3 regions of the Kribbella lupini genome follow, and region 1 is predicted to be linked to each of the others. Evidence: riboswitches for the same ligand, from Rfam matches in the RefSeq annotation. Region 1 holds a riboswitch; each other region holds the start of a gene.

Region 1 (5,791 bases):
GACGCGTCGACGCAGAACATCACCAGGTTCCCCTCGCGCCCTTCGCGCACCCCGAGCCGTACGTCGGAGGCGCGGACGGCGAGGCCAGGTCCTGAACGGCCGCGCGTGTGCTGGTGCGGCGCGGCGGCGCGCAGCGTGGCGAGAAGGTGCGGACGACCGGACTCGCGACCGACTCGGGCGCGGTCACCGACGACCCGGCCGACCTCGGTGATCGCGCGGGAGCGGCGGCCGGCGACGCCGGTGCCGGCCGACTGGATGCTGAGGAGGCGAGCCTTGTACGGCGTGGAGCTGGTCGCGACGTCGCCGGTGGGAGCGGCGCCGGAGAGCGCGTTCTGCGGGTTTCCCGGGTTGTCGGGGTCGGCGGGTTTGCCGGGGGGCGGGACCTGGTCGGCGCCGTCGAGCTCGGCGTTGTCCGGCTGGTCCGCGGACGACGTCGGGCCGTCCGACGCCGAGGATGACGGATCAGAGGATTCCGAGTCCGCGGATCCTGGGTCGGACGATCCCTGGCCCGAGGAACTCCCCTCCGGACTCGCGCCGTCGGGTACGCCGCCCGGGCCGCCCCCCGGCCCACCCTCGGGATCGTCGTCCGGATCCTCCGGCGGCGTGCTCTCGTTGATCACCTGATCGAGCCGATCCTCGTCAAGCCCCGGAGCATCGAACGGATTCCGCCGGGTCCGGTGCGGCAGCGCGAGCTTCGCCGCCGCGCGGACGTCCTCGACCTCGACGACGGTTCGCCCGGACCAGGCCGCGTGGGCGACCGCCGTGCGCGCGGTGACCAGGTCGGCGCGCATCCCGTCGACGTCGAACGCGGCGCAGATCTCCGCGATCTGCCGCAGCGCCGAGTCGGTCAGGATCACGTCGGCGAGCAGGCTCTGCGCCTTGACGATCCGCTCGGCGAGCTCGCGCTGCGCGCCGTCGTACCGGCTCACGAATCTGGCCGGGTCGGCCTCGTACGTCAGCCGCGCGCGCATCACCTCGACGCGGACGGCGGGGTCGCGGCTGGCGACGACGTCCACGGTCAGGCCGAAGCGGTCGAGCAGCTGCGGGCGGAGCTCGCCTTCCTCCGGGTTCATCGTGCCGACCAGGACGAAGCGCGCCGGGTGCGTCACCGAGACGCCGTCGCGCTCGACGGTCGCGCGGCCCATCGCCGCGGCGTCGAGCAGGACGTCGACCAGGTGGTCGTGCAGCAGGTTGACCTCGTCGACGTACAGCAGCCCGCGGTGAGCGGCCGCGAGCAGACCAGGCTCGTACGCCGTGACGCCCTCGGCCAACGCCTTCTCGAGATGCAACGAGCCGAGGACGCGGTCCTCGGTCGCCCCCACGGGCAGCTCGACGAGCCGAGCCGGGCGGGAGACGGAGGTCGGCACGGAGGAACCCGACGCGATGGATCCGGGAAGATGGCCCAGCGGCGCACCTTCGCCGGACGGCGCCAGGGCTTCAGCCGGCGTGATGCCCTCACGCGGGGCTCCGGGCGCGGGAGACGCCGCCGACCGGCTCGACGGCGACGCGGCGGCGCTCCCCCCGTCTCCGGGGCGGTTGTCCACGGTCGTGATGGCGGCCGCGTGTGGCCCGTCCGGACAGGTGGGGTCCGGGTTCGCCGGGTCGCAGGAGAAGCGGCAGTTCGGGACGACGTCCACCGCCGGCAGGATCTCGGTGAGCGCCCGGACCGCCGTCGACTTGGCGGTGCCCTTCTCGCCGCGGATCAGGACGCCGCCGATGGCCGGGGAGACCGCGGCCAGGATCAGGGCGAGCTGGAGGTCGTCCATCCCCACCACCGCGGTGAACGGAAAACCGGTCGAGGTCGGAGCAGGCCGCATCGGCGGTGGGTCCCTTCGTCCTGCGGGTGTCCACGCCCGCGTCGGCAACGGTCGCCCGGACCGCGGAGAAGCGTTTCCGGACGGACGGCGGGAGATGTCCTGGCTTCCGGATCACGTCCGGTCACAGTGGCGGGACCGCCCCGGACTCCGGCCGTGCTGGCCGTCACCGGTGTTCCTCTCCTGCCGTCCCGGCGATCATTCCACATCCCCGCCGTCGGCCCGCCGCCCGGAGACCAACCTCACCCGGCGGGAACGGACGGCGGCTCGTCGACCGCCGCGAGAGGGCGAGCCGCTGGAGCGTGGCCGACGGCCGATCGACCTCGGGTGGGACGTGTTCGGGGTGAGTACGCGAGGCTCAGCCCTTAACCAGATGCTGGGACAAGTAGTCAGCCGCCGCCGACGAGTCGACCTCGCGGATGCCCACGATCGGGGTGACCGTCACGAAACCCGCGGCGAGCAAGGCCTCGTCGGTGTCGGCTTCCGCACCGGCGGACGGCGGGGCAAGGGTGATCATCGGCTCACCGGTCGGCGCTTGAGCGCCGACGATGCGCGAGCGCCCGATCGGCGCCAGCCGGGCCCGGCGTACGCCCTCCAGCTCTTCCAACGGGCGATCGGGGACGTTCACGGTGAGGACCGTGCCAGCCGGCTCCGACGCCAGCCAGTCGAGTGCCCGCGCGGCGACGCCGCCCGCGGTGTCGAGATGCTTCGGGTCCTCGGAGTCGATGCTGACGGCGATCGCCGACGCCCCCTGCCCGGCGGCCGTCAGCGCGGCCGCGACGGTGCCCGAGTGCAGGATCGGTACGCCGATGTTGTGCCCGTGGTTGATCCCCGACACCACCAGGTCCGGCACGTCGCCGAACGACCCCACCAGCGCGAGTGTCACCGCCAGCGCCGGCGTCCCGTCGACGCCGATGTAGGTCACCCCATCAACAGTCTCCGAGGCCGTCCGGATCGGCCGGTCGACCATCCCGGCCCGCGCCGACCCGACGCCGCTCTGGTCATCCAGCGGAGCCACAGCCAGTACGTCGTACCCAGCCGCGGCCAGCGCCGCTCCGAGGGCCCGAATGCCCCGAGCCCGGTACCCGTCGTCATTGGTGATCAGAACCCGCGAAGCCATACGACTACCCAATCAGCCGCGGTCCTCGATGTCACCCTCGGTCTCCAGTACGGCGGTGCGCAGCGTCTCCAGCGCCTCCTCGGAAGGCTCCGACCACAGCCCCCGCTGCGCCGCCTCGAGCAACCGCTCCGCGATGCCGTGCCGTGCCCACGGGTTGGACTTGCGGAAGAACTCGGCGACCTCGGGGTTGGCGACGTACTCCGTCGTCAGCGTCTCGTACATCCAGTCGTCGACGACGCCGGCGGTAGCGTCGTACCCGAAGAGGTAGTCGACCGTGGCGGCCATCTCGAAGGCGCCCTTGTAGCCGTGGCGCTGCATCGCGGCCATCCAGCGCGGGTTGACGACGCGGGCGCGGAAGACGCGCTTGGTCTCCTCCTCCAGCGTGCGGGTCTTGACCTGGGCCGGTACGGCGGAGTCGCCGATGTAGGCCTTCGGGTTCGACCCGGTCAGGTGGCGGACCATCGCGACCATGCCGCCGTGGTACTGGAAGTAGTCGTCGGAGTCCATGATGTCGTGCTCGCGGGTGTCCGCGTTCTTGGCCGCGACCTGGATCCGCGCGTAGGCGCGTTCCATCGACGGGCGCGCCTCGGCGCCGTCGAGGTCCTTGCCGTAGGCGTAACCGCCCCAGACCGCGTACACCTCGGCCAGTTCGGCGTCGGTGCGCCAGTTGCGCGCGTCGACCAGCGGCAGCAGGCCGGCGCCGTACGAGCCGGGCTTGGAACCGAACACGCGGGCCGTCGAGGATCGCAAATCGTTGCCCGTAGCAACGTCATCGAGGACGTGCGCCCGCAGGTAGTTGTCCTCGGCAGCCTCGTCCAGCGCCGCGACGGTCCGCACGGCCTCGTCCAGCCAGGCGACGACGTGCGGGAACGCGTCCCGGAAGAAGCCCGAGATCCGCACCGTCACGTCGACCCGCGGCCGGCCGAGCTCGGACACCGGCACGACCTCGAAGCCCGACACCCGTCGCGACGCCTCGTCCCACACCGGCCGGCAGCCGAGCAGCCACAGCACCTCGGCGAGGTCGTCGCCCTGGGTCCGCATCGCCGACGTACCCCAGACGGTCAGCCCGACCGATCGTGGCCACTCCCCCGTCTCGGCCTTGTGCCGGGCCAGCAGCGAGTCCGCCAGCGCGACGCCGACGTCCCACGCGTTCCGGCTCGGGATCGCCTTCGGGTCGACGGCGTAGAAGTTGCGGCCCGTCGGCAGCACGTTGACCAGACCGCGCGTCGGCGAGCCCGACGGCCCGGCCTCGACGAAGCGGCCGTCCAGCGCGCGCATTACGTTCGTCAGCTCGTCACCGGTGCGTGCCAGCCGCGGCACGACCTCCTCGCAGGCGAACCGCAGCGACGCCTCCACACCCTCGGACTGCCGGCCCAGCACCTCACCGACGACCACCGGCACCTTCGCGGCGTCCCAGCTCAGCGTCTCCAGCCCCAGCACGAGCTTGCGCGCCACAGCCTCCAGCAGGTCCACACCGTCGGCCGCACTCACCGCAGGCAGGTCAGCCAGCTCCGACAGGGCTGCCAGCTCAGCAGGCACCGCACGACCCGGATCGGCGAGCAGAGCCGCCTCGTCCACGCCGTACGTCGCACCGAGCGCAGCACGCAGCCCCGGTACGGCGCCGGACGTGCCGCCCCACATCTGCGCGGCCCGCAGTACGGCGAGCACCAGGTTGACCCGGGCCTCACCGACCGGACCGCCACCGAGGATGTGCAACCCGTCGCGGATCTGCACGTCCTTGATCTCGCACAGGTAGCCGTCGAGGTGCAGGACGAACTCGTCGAACTCCTCGTCCTCCGGCTTCTCGCTGGTGTGCAGGTCGTGGTGCAGCTGAGCGGCCTGGATCAGCGTCCAGATCTGGGCCCGCAGCGTCGGTACCTTCTCCGGGTCCAGCGCCTGGACGGTGGCGTACTCGTCCAGCAGGTACTCCAGCTTCGCCATGTCGCCGTACGTCTCCGCTCGCGCCATCGGCGGCACCAGGTGGTCCACGACGACGGCGTGCCCACGCCGCTTGGCCTGCGTGCCCTCACCCGGGTCGTTGACGATGAACGGGTACACCAGCGGCAGGTTGCCCAGTACGGCGTCCGGCGCGCAGTCCGCCGCCATGCCGATCCCCTTGCCCGGCAGCCACTCCAGCGTCCCGTGCTTGCCCAGGTGGACCACCGCGTGTGCGCCGAAGCCGCCTTCCTCGACAGGGGCCTCCAGCCAGCGGTACGCCGCCAGGTAGTGGTGCGACGGAGCCATGTCCGGGTCGTGGTAGATCGCCACCGGGTTCTCACCGAACCCGCGGGGCGGCTGGATCATCAGTACGACGTTGCCGAACCGCAGAGCGGCCAGTGCGATCGCCGGCTCGGCACCGGTCGTGTCGACGTACAGAGAGCCCGGCGCCTCGCCCCACGCCTCGGTCATCGCGTCCCGCAGCGTCTCCGGCACCCGGCCGAACCACTGCTGGTACGTCGACAGCGAGATCTTCGCGACCGCGCCGGACAGCTGCTCGTCGGTCAGCCAGTCGACGTCGTGGCCGCCAGCCGCGATCAGGCGGTGGATCAGGCCGTCGGCGCCTTCGGCTCCCTGCAGCTCGTCCAGGTCGAGGTCAGGGCCCAGGTCGTACCCGGCGTCCTTGAGCTGACCGAGCAGGACGACCGCGGACGCGGGAGTGTCCAGGCCGACCGCGTTGCCGATCCGGGCGTGCTTGGTCGGGTACGACGAGAGCACCAGCGCGAGTTTCTTCTCGGCCGGCGGAACGTGCCGCAGCCGGGCGTGCGCGACGGCGATGCCGGCCAGCCGCGTGCAGCGCTCCGGGTCGGGCTGGTAGCTGGCGATGCCTTCGGCGTCGTACGCCTTGAAGGAGAACGGG
Region 2 (5,791 bases), on a different contig from region 1:
AAGGGCTACCTGTACGCCGATGGCGCCGCGTCCCTCGACCCGGCCGAGATCGCACGCCGTACGGACTCCATCACCTGGATCCGCCGCCTGCTGGCCGCGACCCTCGACCGCCAGCCCCAGTTCGGCTGCTTCGGCCTGCACGAGTGGGCGATGGTCTACCGCCTGCAACCCGGCGAGGTCCGGCACGAGAAGTGGCCGCTGAGACTAGGGGCCGAGGGCACCGATCAGGTCGTCGAGTCGCACAAGATCGCCTGCTCCCACTTCGACGCCTTCCGCTTCTTCACCGAACCGGCCCGTCCCCTCAATGCCCTGCAACCGACCCGCGACCTCCAGCCCCAGCTGGAACAAGGCGGCTGCCTGCACGCCAACATGGACCTTTACAAGTGGGCCACCAAACTCGCCCCCTCCACCCCCAGCACCCTCCTGCTGTCCTGCTTCGAGCTCGCCAAGGACATCCGCACCCTCGACATGCGAGCCTCCCCGTACGACCTCGCACCCCTCGGCTACTCCCCCGTCCCCATCGAAACCCCCGCCGGCAAAGCCGAGTACGCCGCCACCCAACGCTCCTTCGCCACCCGCTCCAAACCCCTTCGCGAACAACTCGTCGCCCTCTGCGACAAACTCCTCAGCACTCCGACCAACTAGCCCTCAGGCTGCGGATCGTTCGCCGCAGATCTACGACCTGGTGATTCTCGGCGGAGCCTGCACCACCCGTTGGTGACGGCGAGCCCGCCGACGCCGAGCCGAGTAGCTTCGACCCATGAGCGCGACCTGGACTCCGGACGAGATCCGGCGCTTCACCACCGCCGACGAACTGCAGATCGCCGCCCGACGCACCGACGGCACCCTGCGACGCTGGGTGCCGATCTGGGTCGTCTGCGTCGACGAGCAGGTGTACGTCCGCACCTGGTACCGCCGCAACACCGGCTGGTTCGCTCACGTGCTCGACTCCCAGCGTGCCTGCATCCGCGTTCCCGACCTGCAGTCCGAGGTCTCCGTCGAGGACGTAGGCTCCAGATCGCAGCAGCTGCGGGCGGACGTCGACACGGCCTACCGCACGAAGTACGCGCGCTACGGCGCCTCGACCATCGAGCAGATGGTGTCCCCGGCGGCCGCGGCCACAACTCTGCGGCTCACTCCGGAGCAGGACCGGATCACACCGGCTTAGTGGCTTTCAGGGCGAACAGCAACGGGATCCGCGGCGCCTCGTCCGGCAAGCGCCACCAGCCCTCGGGGGTCTGCACCATCGACGACCAGCGCGGCCACTGCAGCACCTCGGACTCGCGCAGGCTGTCGATCCGCAAGCCCGCGGCCGACAGCGTGGTGACCACCTCGCCCAGGCCGTGCATCCACTCGTAGCTGGTGTTGCGGCCCGGCACCTCGTCGCCGGTGTACGTGACGGTCGACTCGTGCGCGATCGCGCCGCGCCCTTCCAGGTAGTCGTGCCGCAGCACCAGCTCGTCCGACTCCCCCGGCGACCCCATCGGCCGCAGTGCGTTCAGCAGCGGATGGAACTCGACGAGGTAGACGAACCCACCAGGCTTGAGCAGACCGCTGACGACCTCGGCCCACTTCGTCAGGTCAGGCAGGTAGCAGAGCGCGCCCTTCCCGGTGTAGACGACGTCGAACTGCCGTCCCCCGAGCGCCTCCGCCGCGTCGTACACGTTGGCCCGCACGTACTCGATCCCGACGCCGGCGTCATCGGCCAGCCGCCGCGCCTCGTCCAGCGACCGCCCCGACAGATCGAGCCCGAAGGTCTTCGCGCCCTTGCGCGCAAAGGCGATCGTCTCGGTCCCCAGGTGGCACTGCAGGTGCACGAGATCACGTCCGCCCAGCTCCCCCAGGTCGTCCCACTCGTAGTCGGCGAACCAGAACTCCGCCGGCCGCTCGTAGAACTCGCTCGCCGCGTGCAGCGGAGCCCGCGCGTCCCAGTCCGCCTCGTTCGCGGCCACCCGCGCCAGCTCGTCGGCCTCCAACGTCACCGGCTTCTCCCTCTGTCGCCTGCTCCGGTCCTCGTCCTCCCAGTCTCTCCAGGCCCAGGTCCAGGCATCCCCACTCAGGCTCATTTCCGCTCACCCGGCGACACGAGTTTCCCCCTCGGAAGCAGTCCCGTGAGCAGCCGCTGTGCGCCCGGACGTCCCGAGCGCGTTCCCCCAGCTCTGCTCACCCAGCGTGACTCTACTCCCGTCGGCCACGCTGAGTAATCACGGTTGGGTCTCACTCAGCACCATCTCCCCGATCGCGCCCGCAATAGCACTCGACCACCGGAAGCACCAGCACCGACACGCTGTGCTGATTGACTTTCCGGCGTCCGCTCGACCACAATTCGAACACATGTTCGACGCAAGGACAAACCGCGGGGAATCGGGGAGCGTGAGGATCTGTGATGCCGGAACCGTTCGACTGGGACATCCTGGAGCGACCGTCGGCGATGGCGATGGTGCGGGGCCAGCTCGGTTTCAGCTGGATGGTGCTCGCCCAGCGACTGGCCAGACTCACCGACGACGAGTACTTCTGGCGACCGAGCGCGGAGGCGCTGACCGTCGTCCGGCGACGGCACGCCGGCCGGTTCCGCTCGCTCGGGTCGGGTGAGTGGGTGGCGCAGTGGCCGGACGAACCGGACCATCGCGGGCCACGGACGATCGCCTGGTTGATCGCCCACCTGACCGAGACGTTCTTCGAGCGCTGGGAGTGGACCTTCGGCGAGAAGCTCCAGGGCCGCACCGACATCACGCTGCACGGCAACGCCCGGGACGCGGTCGCCTGGCTGACCTACTGGGTCGACGCCTGGCAGGAGTCGATCGCCGGGCTGGAGGAGGACCAGGTGATGACCGTCGGCCTCAGCCAGGCCACCGAGCTGGACGCCGCGGAGCCGTTCGGCCACGTCGTCCTGCGGCTGAACCGGGAGCTGATCCACCATGGCTCGGAGATCATGACGCTCCAGGATCTGCATGCGCTGGCCGCCTGAAACCACTAAATATGCGACACGCGGCGCGTCGAGACACTACATGTCGTGGTCCGGCGCTAATGTTCTGCGTGCTGGTGGTTCTGCCCGGACGACGCGACGAAGCGCGGCCGGGTGGAGGCAACAGGGGAATCCGGTGCGAGTCCGGAGCTGCCCCGCAACGGTGAGCGGACAAGTCGTCCGCGAGTCCGAGTACCTGCCACCGGTGCGCGTACCGCCGGTACGCGTTGGTCCGAGACCTCGTGGGTGGGTCGGTGGACGTCAAGGCAGTCGTACTCGCCGTACTGCCTTGCGTCGCGCGCTCTCGCACGGGTCCTGGTCCTCCGGAACTCGCGTGGAGAGTGCGCTTGTGACCATCGTTTCGTCCTCGTCGCCGACCGCACCGGGCCCCCTGCCCGACGCGTCGGCGTCCCAGCTGACCGTCGTCCGCCGCGACGGCACCAGCACCACGTTCGACCCGACCAAGATCGCGGTCGCGATGAGCAAGGCCTTCCTGGCCGTCGAAGGTGCCGAGGCCGGCACCAGCCACCGCGTCCGCGACCTGGTGTCCGACCTGACCGACCGCGTCGTCACGGCTCTGACCAGCCGCGGCGACTCACGCCGCAGCGTCCAGGTCGAGGACATCCAGGACCAGGTCGAGCTGGCCCTCATGCGCGCGGGAGAGCATCAGGTCGCCCGCGCCTACGTCCTGTACCGCGAAGAGCGCACCAAAGCCCGTACGCCGGCCGACCCGGCCGGTGTCACCGAGAGGCCGGTCGTCACTGTCCGTGCCGTCGACGGCAGCACAGCGCCACTGGACGTCGACCGTCTCCGACTCGTCATCGCCGAGGCGGCCGCCGGCCTGGACGCCGTCGACCCCGAGCAGATCCTCGACGAGACCCTCGGCTCCTGCTACGACGGCATCGCCCAGCACGAGGTCGAGCTCGCCCTGGTGATGGCCGCCCGGTCGTACGTCGAGACCGAGCCGCAGTACAGCCAGGCCGCCGCGCGCCTGCTGCTCGACCAGATCCGCCGCGAGACGCTCGGTCGCGTGCACGGCCAACCCCGGCAGGCGACCCAGGCCGACATGAGCACGGCGTACGCCGAGTACTTCCCGCGCTACGTCTCCGTCGGCATCGAGGCCGGCCTGCTCGACCCCGAGCTGGCGACCTTCGACCTCGCCCGCCTGGCCGCGGCGATCAAGCCCGAGCGCGACCTGGACTTCGCGTTCCTCGGCCTGCAGACCCTCTACGACCGGTACCTGCTGCACATCGACAAGGTCCGCTTCGAGCTGCCGCAGGCGTTCTTCCTGCGCGTCGCGATGGGCATGGCCCTCAAGGAGGACGACCGCGAGGCCCGCGCACTGGAGTTCTACGAACTGCTCAGCTCGTTCCGCTTCATGTCGTCGACGCCCACGCTGTTCAACTCCGGCACCACCCGCCCGCAGCTGTCGTCCTGCTTCCTCACCACCGTCCAGGACGACCTGTCCGGCATCTTCACCGGCATCCGCAACAACGCCCTCCTGGCCAAGTACTCCGGCGGCCTAGGCAACGACTGGACCCCCGTCCGCGGCATCGGCGCCAAGATCCGCGGCACCAGCGGCGAGTCCCAGGGCGTCGTCCCCTTCCTGAAGATCGCCAACGACACCGCCGTCGCAGTGAACCAATGCTTCGCTCCGCAGACTCTGGTGTACGCCGCAGCAGGACCGACGCCAATCAGTGAAATCGCGGTCGGAGAGCTGGTACTGGGCGCCAGCGGCTTCTACCGCGAAGTCACCAAGACTTTCACCTACGACCAGAACGATCCGATGGTGGAGCTTGACGTCAAGCACTCGATCGATCCGCTCGTGGTGACCGCCGGCCATCCTTTCTACGCGATCCAAGGCGTTCCGATGGAGCAGAGCAATGAGCGCACCATCGATTGGCTGGCCAAGAAGAAGGTGCAGGCGACGTGGGTCGAGGCCGGCATGCTCAGCAAGGGTGACTACGTAGGGCAGGTGATCCCCCGGGACGTCGTTCCGGTCCCGGGGCTGACCGAGGAGGACGCCCGCCTGTACGGCATCCTGCTGGGCGACGGCCATCTGTCGAAACAGGGCCGCCAGTGGGGTGTGTCCGGCAACCCACAGCGTGACACACACCTGTCGTTCGTTCGCGAGTACCTGACCGCACGGCAGATTCATTTCTGGGAAACCGGGCGGGCGGACACCTACCGCCAAATTCACTGGGCCTCCGGACGCGGGGCTCTCAGGGACCCGATCACGGGACGTATCACCGGCCAGGGCGAGGCAACCCTGCCGTTCACCTCCGACGATCTGTACGACGAACTCCACCACAAGCACATCTCTCGACGGTTCGCTCACCTACCGCGTCCGCAGACACTCGCACTCGTCCGGGGTTTGCTGGAGACGGACGGTGGGGTGTCCCGTGGCCAGGAGATCTACTTCACGAGCACGTCGCAGCGACTCGCCGTCGGCCTGCGCTACCAGTTGCTTCGTTTGGGCGTTCCGACAGCAGGTCAGTACCGGATCCGTGAAGGGGCGCACGAGGGCCGGCGCTCCGACGGATCTGTCATCACCTTCACCAAACCGGTCAAAACCTTCGACCTACGAATTCCAGCCGTCTCTTCGATCGCCGAGCTGGTGGGCGTCGCCCCGATCCGGAAGCACAACTGGATCAGCCACCAGGGCATGGTGTTCTCCCGCGTTCGCGACGTCCGGCGTACCGCGACGGTCCCAGTCGTTCACGACCTCGAAGTGGAGGTCGACGAGTCGTACATGACCGTCGCCGGGCTGGCTCACAACGGCGGGAAACGTAAGGGCGCGGTCTGTGCGTACCTCGAGACCTGGCA
Region 3 (5,791 bases), on a different contig from region 1:
CGCGATCAGCAGTCCGCGCGACAGCTCGACCCGTCCGGCCAACGTGCGGGCGAGATCGTCGCCGAGCTCGAGCAGGCGCAGTTGCCGCGACGCGACCACGGCGGCGGGAAGGAGGACAAGCAGCGTGAGCCCGATCATCCACACCTCCGGCCAGGACCGCCCGGCCAGACTTCCGGACAGCCACATCAGCGCGCTCTTCGCGGTGTAGATGTCGGCCAGGGTCAGCAGGTACGCCGTGAGCGAGCCGATGATCGCGGTGACGCCGATCCCGACCAGCACCAGCCGATAGCCCGCGATCCCCCGCTTGAAGGCGAACAGGTAGATGGTGATTGCTGTGAGCAACGAACCGCCGAGCGCGCCGACCGGCAGCCAGAACGGGCTCGCGCCGAGGAGCGTGATCACCACGACCGCGGCCAGCGCGGCGCCGGCGTTGATGCCGATCAGGTCGGGGCTTACCAGCGGGTTGCGCGCGAGCCGCTGGAAGATCGCACCCGACACGGCGAACGCGAACCCGACGCCTAGGCCGACGAGGACCCGGGGCAGCCGGTTGTTCACCACCACGTCGGTCATGATCAGCGACCCGTCGCCCGCGAGCGTGCCGAGCACCTGCGCGAGCGGGATCTCGTAGTCTCCGACGGTCAGCGAATAGGCGCCCACGGCAACGGCCACCAACAGCGCGACAACCAGGACCACCACGCCGCCGAGATCCACCCGGCCCGACAGTGGACCGATCCGCACGGCCCGGCTCACAGCTCAGCCAGCCGTTGCCGTCGGACCAGCGCGATGAACAGTGGAGCACCCACCAGTGCGGTGATGATCCCCACCTGCAACTCGTCCGGCCGAACCACCAAGCGGCCGATGACGTCCGCGACCAGCAGCAGCGTCGGTGCCAGGACGAGTGAGTACGGGAGGATCCAGCGGTAGTCCGCGCCGACGATCGCCCGGGCGACATGCGGTACGGCGAGGCCGACGAAGCCGATCGGCCCGGCCATCGCTGTCGCCGTACCGGCCAGGAGCATGATCGCGACCCCGGCGAGCACTCGCACCCACCCGACGCGCGTGCCCAGCGTCGTCGCCAGTTCCTCACCCAAGGCCAACTGGTTGAGGGATCGCCCCAGCACGAGCGACAACACGATGCCTATAGCAACGAACGGCAGCGCCTGACCGACGATCGGCCCGGTCGCCAGGGTCAGCGACCCGACCACCCAGAAGCGGAACTCGTTCAGCGTCGACAGATCGAGCAACGTCGCCGCCGACGTGACGGAGCCGAGCATCGCCGACATCGCCGCGCCGGCCAACGCCAGCTTGACGGGCGTCGCGCCGCCGCGCCCGAGAGCGCCGACGAGGTAGACCACGACGGTCGCCACCAGCGCGCCGCCCATCGCGAACCACACGTACCCGGTCAGGCTCGTCACCCCGAAGACCCCGATCGCCGCGACCACCGCGACCGCGGCTCCGGCGTTGACGCCGAGAATCCCCGGATCGGCCAGTGCGTTGCGTGTCACGCCCTGCATCAACGCACCGGCCAGTCCGAGCGCCGCGCCCGCCATCAGGCCGGTCGCGGTCCGCGGCAGGCGCAGGTACCGGATGACTCGATCCGTGTCCGACCCGGTGAAGTCGGCCGCCGCGAGATAGACGTCCCGCGGCGCGAACCACTCCGTCCCGGCGAGCAACGACAGCAGCACGGCCGCCAGCAGTACGCCGAACGCGACCACGAGGCCGCCACCCTTCGTCAGCCCGTGCCGCAGGAGACCCCGCGAACCACCGGCTCCCCGCGGATCGTCAGCACCTGACCTGCCACCCGCCCGGCCCTCGGCTCCCGAGCGGCCGTCCACGACCTCGGCGGTCACTTGACCAGGTCGGGATGGATGATCTTCGCGATCAGCTCGGTCGAGTGCGCACCACGGACACCCGCCGAGTGATGCGCGAACAACCACGGCACAACCTGCTTGTTCCTGACGGCTTTCAGGTTCGCGAACGCCGGGTTCTTCAGCAGCTTGTCGACATCCGGCTGCCCTTGGGTCTCGGTCAGCGTCGCGTCGCAGCACGCACTGATCAGGACGTAGTCCGGATCAGCCTTGATGAACTCCTCGACGCTGATCTTCACGTTCCGCTTCGAGGTCAGCCCCGCGAACGCGTTCACCCCGCCGGCCTGCTTGATCAGTACGGTGCCGAAGTCCGGACCACCGGACACGGTCATCCCGCCGCCCTCGAGCCCGGGCCGCACGATGGCGACCGTCGGCCGGTCCGCACCCTTGACCTTCGCCTCGACCGCGGCGATCCGCGCCTTCTGGTCCGCGATCACCTGCTCGGCCTGGTCGCTTGCGCCGAACAACTTCCCGAGGTCGCGCAGATCGGCGTACACGTTGTCCATCGAGACCGTCGACGGGTCGATCGCCTCGTCGCCCTTGCCGTCCGCGGTTGGGCAGAGCGGACTGAAGATCCAGGTCTGCACGCCGAGGTCCGACAACGACTTGCGGCTGCCGAAGCTGCCGTCGCTGCCGGCCGCGCTGAAGATGTCGTTGAAGCCGGACAGCACGAAGTCCGGGTTCAGGCTGAGCAGCTCCTCGCGGCTCGGCATGTTCTTGTAGTACTTGCGGCCCTGCTGCGCACCGGCGTACTCGGGCAGCGGCTCGGAGTCGAGGAACGCGGTGCCGACCAGGCGGTCGGAGATGCCGAGCGCGTGCGCCAGCTCGATGGCCGGCTGGTACGCCGCGAACACCCGCTTCGGCGGGCCGTCGACGGTGACGTCGAGCCCGCAGTTCTTCACGGTCGTCGCGCTCGCGCTCGGGCCTTCGGCGGCGCCGGCGGTGCCGCAGGCGGCGACCAGGGACAGGAAAACGGCAGCAAGCACTGCCTGGGGTACGACGGCCATGGCGACCGTTCCTCCAACACCTCGTGGACGGGACGCGTCGTGGCCGGTCTCCTGGCTGACGGGACGACCGCATCCGCCGAGCTGACCTTCCCAGCCCTTCCGGGCCAGTGGTCTCACACCTGGTGAACGCTCCGCGGACAATCCCGATCACAGTGGCGAGGGCCGCGCCGGTACTCCACCGGCTTCCCGAACACCACGACCGCCACACGGTAACCCACGGTGCGACCGAGTCGCAGCACGCGGTCCACCAGCGGCGGCCTTCGCCCGACCGGTGTCAGCGCGTGTAGAGCGGCGAGATCGCCAGCGCGAACGTGACCATGTCGTCGGTTTTCACCGCGTTGCCGGGCACCGGAACGAGGTCGGCGATCTTGTCGGTCCCGACGCGGATCGTGCCGCGCCCGGTGGCGGTGTCGACGTACCCCTCGTCGCCGAGCGGGACCGACTGCGACGTGGGGGCCTTGCGGACCGCGGCCATCGCCGCTGCGGCGTCGGGAACCCGCCGGGCGGTCGTGTAGAGCACGGAGGTCGCGGTGATCCAGCCGCAGACGATGTCACCCGCGGCCGTCTGGCTGTCGCGGCGGGCCGTGGCCACGGTACCCATCACCTTGGCGGCCGCGTTCGTCCCGCGGTCGCACTCCGTCCGGGTGATCAGCGGCGCCGCTTCCGGGAGCCCGGCGGCCTGACGCGCCGCCTCCTGCGCCAGTACGACGTACTTGGTCGGCGTCGCAGCCGGACCCTCGACCTTGTAGAGCCGCGTCCCCAGCAGGAACACCGCGAACTTGCTCGTCCCGTAGCCGCCCTGCCCGACGGCGATCGCCCGCGCCGGCTCGCTCTTCGTCGCGGCGTACGCCTTCTGCGCGGCCGTCAGGTCGGCCTTGGTCACCGGCAGCACCGACACCCCGAGCCGAAGCGCGGGCCCGTCCGGATTCGTGCTCAGGCCCAGCTGGCAGATGTCGTAGCTGGGCAGGCCGATCTCGGCCGGCACGGGCTCCTTCTGGATCGTCACCGACGGCACCGCCAGCGTGGTCTGCACCAGCGACTGGTCCATCCGTACGCACAACGTGTCCGCGACCTGCGCCGTCGGCGGCAGGCTCGGCGTCTCCGACGGAGTGGCCGAAGGCGTCTCGGTCGGCGGCGTACTGACCGAGACCAACGGCGGCACGTTCGGTGCCGTCTCGTTGTTCCCGCCCCCACAGCCCGCCAGAGCCAGTACGGCGGAGACAGCCGTGACCGCGACGGCAGCTCGGTTCCGCATTCCGACTCCTCGTGACTGCTCGGTGACAAGGTCTCCGACTGTAGACGCTGCCACCGACGTCCGCGGGCTCAGGAGGTGGGTGCGGGCTCCCAGTGGACGACCTTGACCTGCGTCATCTCGTCCAGCAGCTCAGGCCCGTAGCCGAAGCCGGAGCCACTCGCGCGGCGCGGCTGGGCGGCCCCACCGGGCGCACCGCCGAAGACGGCGTTGATCTTGACCGTTCCGACCGGCAGCTCGCGCCACGCGCGCTGAGCGTTCGCCTGGGAGCCGGTGAGTACGGTCGCGGCCAGCCCGTACTCGTCGTCCGCAGCCAGCCGCAGGGCTTCGTCGAAGTTGTCGACGACGGTCACCGGAGCCACCGGGCCGAACGTCTCGGTCCGCATCACGTCCATCCCCGGCGTACAGGAGGTGAGCACCGTCGCCGGGTAGTGCGCGCCCGGACCGTCCGGGAGCTCGCCGCCGGTCAGCAGCTCGGCGCCACTCTCGACGGCCTGCAGGACCTGCCCGTGCACGCCTTCGCGGTGCCGACGGTCGACCAGCGGAGCCAGTGCGCGCGACTGCGCCTCGGCGGTCAGCGCAGTCAGGAACGGGCCGGCCACCGCGCGGTGCACGTAGATCCGCTCGACGGCGACACAGATCTGACCCGAGTTGGCGAACGCGCCGAGCGCCGCCTGACCAGCGGCCCAGATCGGGTCGACGCCCTCGTCCACGATCAGCGGGTCGTTCCCGCCGTTCTCCAGCAGCGCCTTGCCACCGGTCGCGGCGACGGCCGCGGCGATCGACCGGCCGGCCGCCGTACTGCCGACGTGGGCCACGACGTCGACGTCGGGTCGCGCGGCCAAGGCGGCACCGACCGAACCGTCGCCCTGCACGGTCTGCAGTACGCCGGCCGGCAGCACGTCCGCCAGCACCCTTCCGAGCTGCGCCCCGAGATGCGGGCAGCGTTCGCTCGGCTTGTGCACAACGGTGTTGCCCGTCACGAGGGCGGCGCCGATCAGGCCGCAGGCGACGGCGACCGGGTCGTTCCACGGGGTCAGGGCGACCACCACGCCGCGCGGCTCGGGGACCATCAGGTCGGTGGCGTTCGGGTCGCCCAGGAGTGTGCGGCCACCGCGCAGCGGGCCCAGTTCGGCGTACTGCTCGAGCGTGCCGGCCCCGGCGAGGATGCCGCCCAGGCTCTCGTCGATCGGCTTGCCGGTCTCCGAGCAGTTGATCCTGGAGAGCTCATCGGCCGCGGCGCGGAGTGCCGCCGCAGCCTCCCGCACGGCCGATCCCCGCTCGGCGGCCGGCGTACGGGCCCAGTCGGAGCTCGATCGGCGGGCGGTCACGACGGCGTCGTCGAGCTCGTCGGCAGTTGCGATCGGGACCGTTCCGACCAGCGATCCGTCCGCCGGGTCGTGAATCTCCAACGCGCGCTCGGTACCGGTGATCACCTGGGCACTCCTGTTCGAAGGTGGGCCGCGACCAGCGCCCGGTTCCCCCTCGGGTGCTTCTCACACCTCGCCGGCGGTCGCGCGGAGGGTCCGTTCCCGGACGGCGTGCTCGTCGGTGCGGGCGTCGTAGCGCCAGAAGTCCTTGAGCCAGACCGCGGTGCCGATGACGCCGGCCACGCAGAGGATGCCGCCGCTCACGATCGAGGTGCGGACGCTGGTGAGGTCGGC

Evidence for each region. A riboswitch is a leader RNA that binds a small molecule or an ion and turns the genes downstream of it on or off. The one in region 1 is predicted to bind cobalamin.
Region 2: another riboswitch for cobalamin. It lies ahead of ABD235_RS38775 (ribonucleoside-diphosphate reductase subunit alpha); the one in region 1 lies ahead of ABD235_RS05430 (magnesium chelatase subunit D family protein).
Region 3: another riboswitch for cobalamin. It lies ahead of ABD235_RS20870 (ABC transporter substrate-binding protein); the one in region 1 lies ahead of ABD235_RS05430 (magnesium chelatase subunit D family protein).

What each region holds. Positions count from the first base shown of each region.
Region 1 is NZ_BAAANC010000001.1:1,194,454-1,200,244, reverse strand. It holds gene ABD235_RS05430 (magnesium chelatase subunit D family protein) at 1-1,817, opposite strand, end outside; cobalamin riboswitch at 1,890-2,025, opposite strand; gene surE (5'/3'-nucleotidase SurE) at 2,173-2,934, opposite strand; gene cobN (cobaltochelatase subunit CobN) at 2,947-5,791, opposite strand, start outside.
Region 2 is NZ_BAAANC010000006.1:63,199-68,989, reverse strand. It holds gene ABD235_RS38795 (3-methyladenine DNA glycosylase) at 1-645, shown strand, start outside; gene ABD235_RS38790 (DUF2255 family protein) at 761-1,168, shown strand; gene ABD235_RS38785 (class I SAM-dependent methyltransferase) at 1,155-1,982, opposite strand; gene ABD235_RS38780 (DinB family protein) at 2,387-2,968, shown strand; cobalamin riboswitch at 3,027-3,183, shown strand; gene ABD235_RS38775 (ribonucleoside-diphosphate reductase subunit alpha) at 3,315-5,791, shown strand, end outside.
Region 3 is NZ_BAAANC010000002.1:1,575,666-1,581,456, forward strand. It holds gene ABD235_RS20860 (FecCD family ABC transporter permease) at 1-738, opposite strand, end outside; gene ABD235_RS20865 (FecCD family ABC transporter permease) at 747-1,850, opposite strand; gene ABD235_RS20870 (ABC transporter substrate-binding protein) at 1,847-2,875, opposite strand; cobalamin riboswitch at 2,900-3,088, opposite strand; gene ABD235_RS20875 (hypothetical protein) at 3,150-4,130, opposite strand; gene ABD235_RS20880 (aldehyde dehydrogenase family protein) at 4,199-5,563, opposite strand; gene ABD235_RS20885 (MFS transporter) at 5,624-5,791, opposite strand, start outside.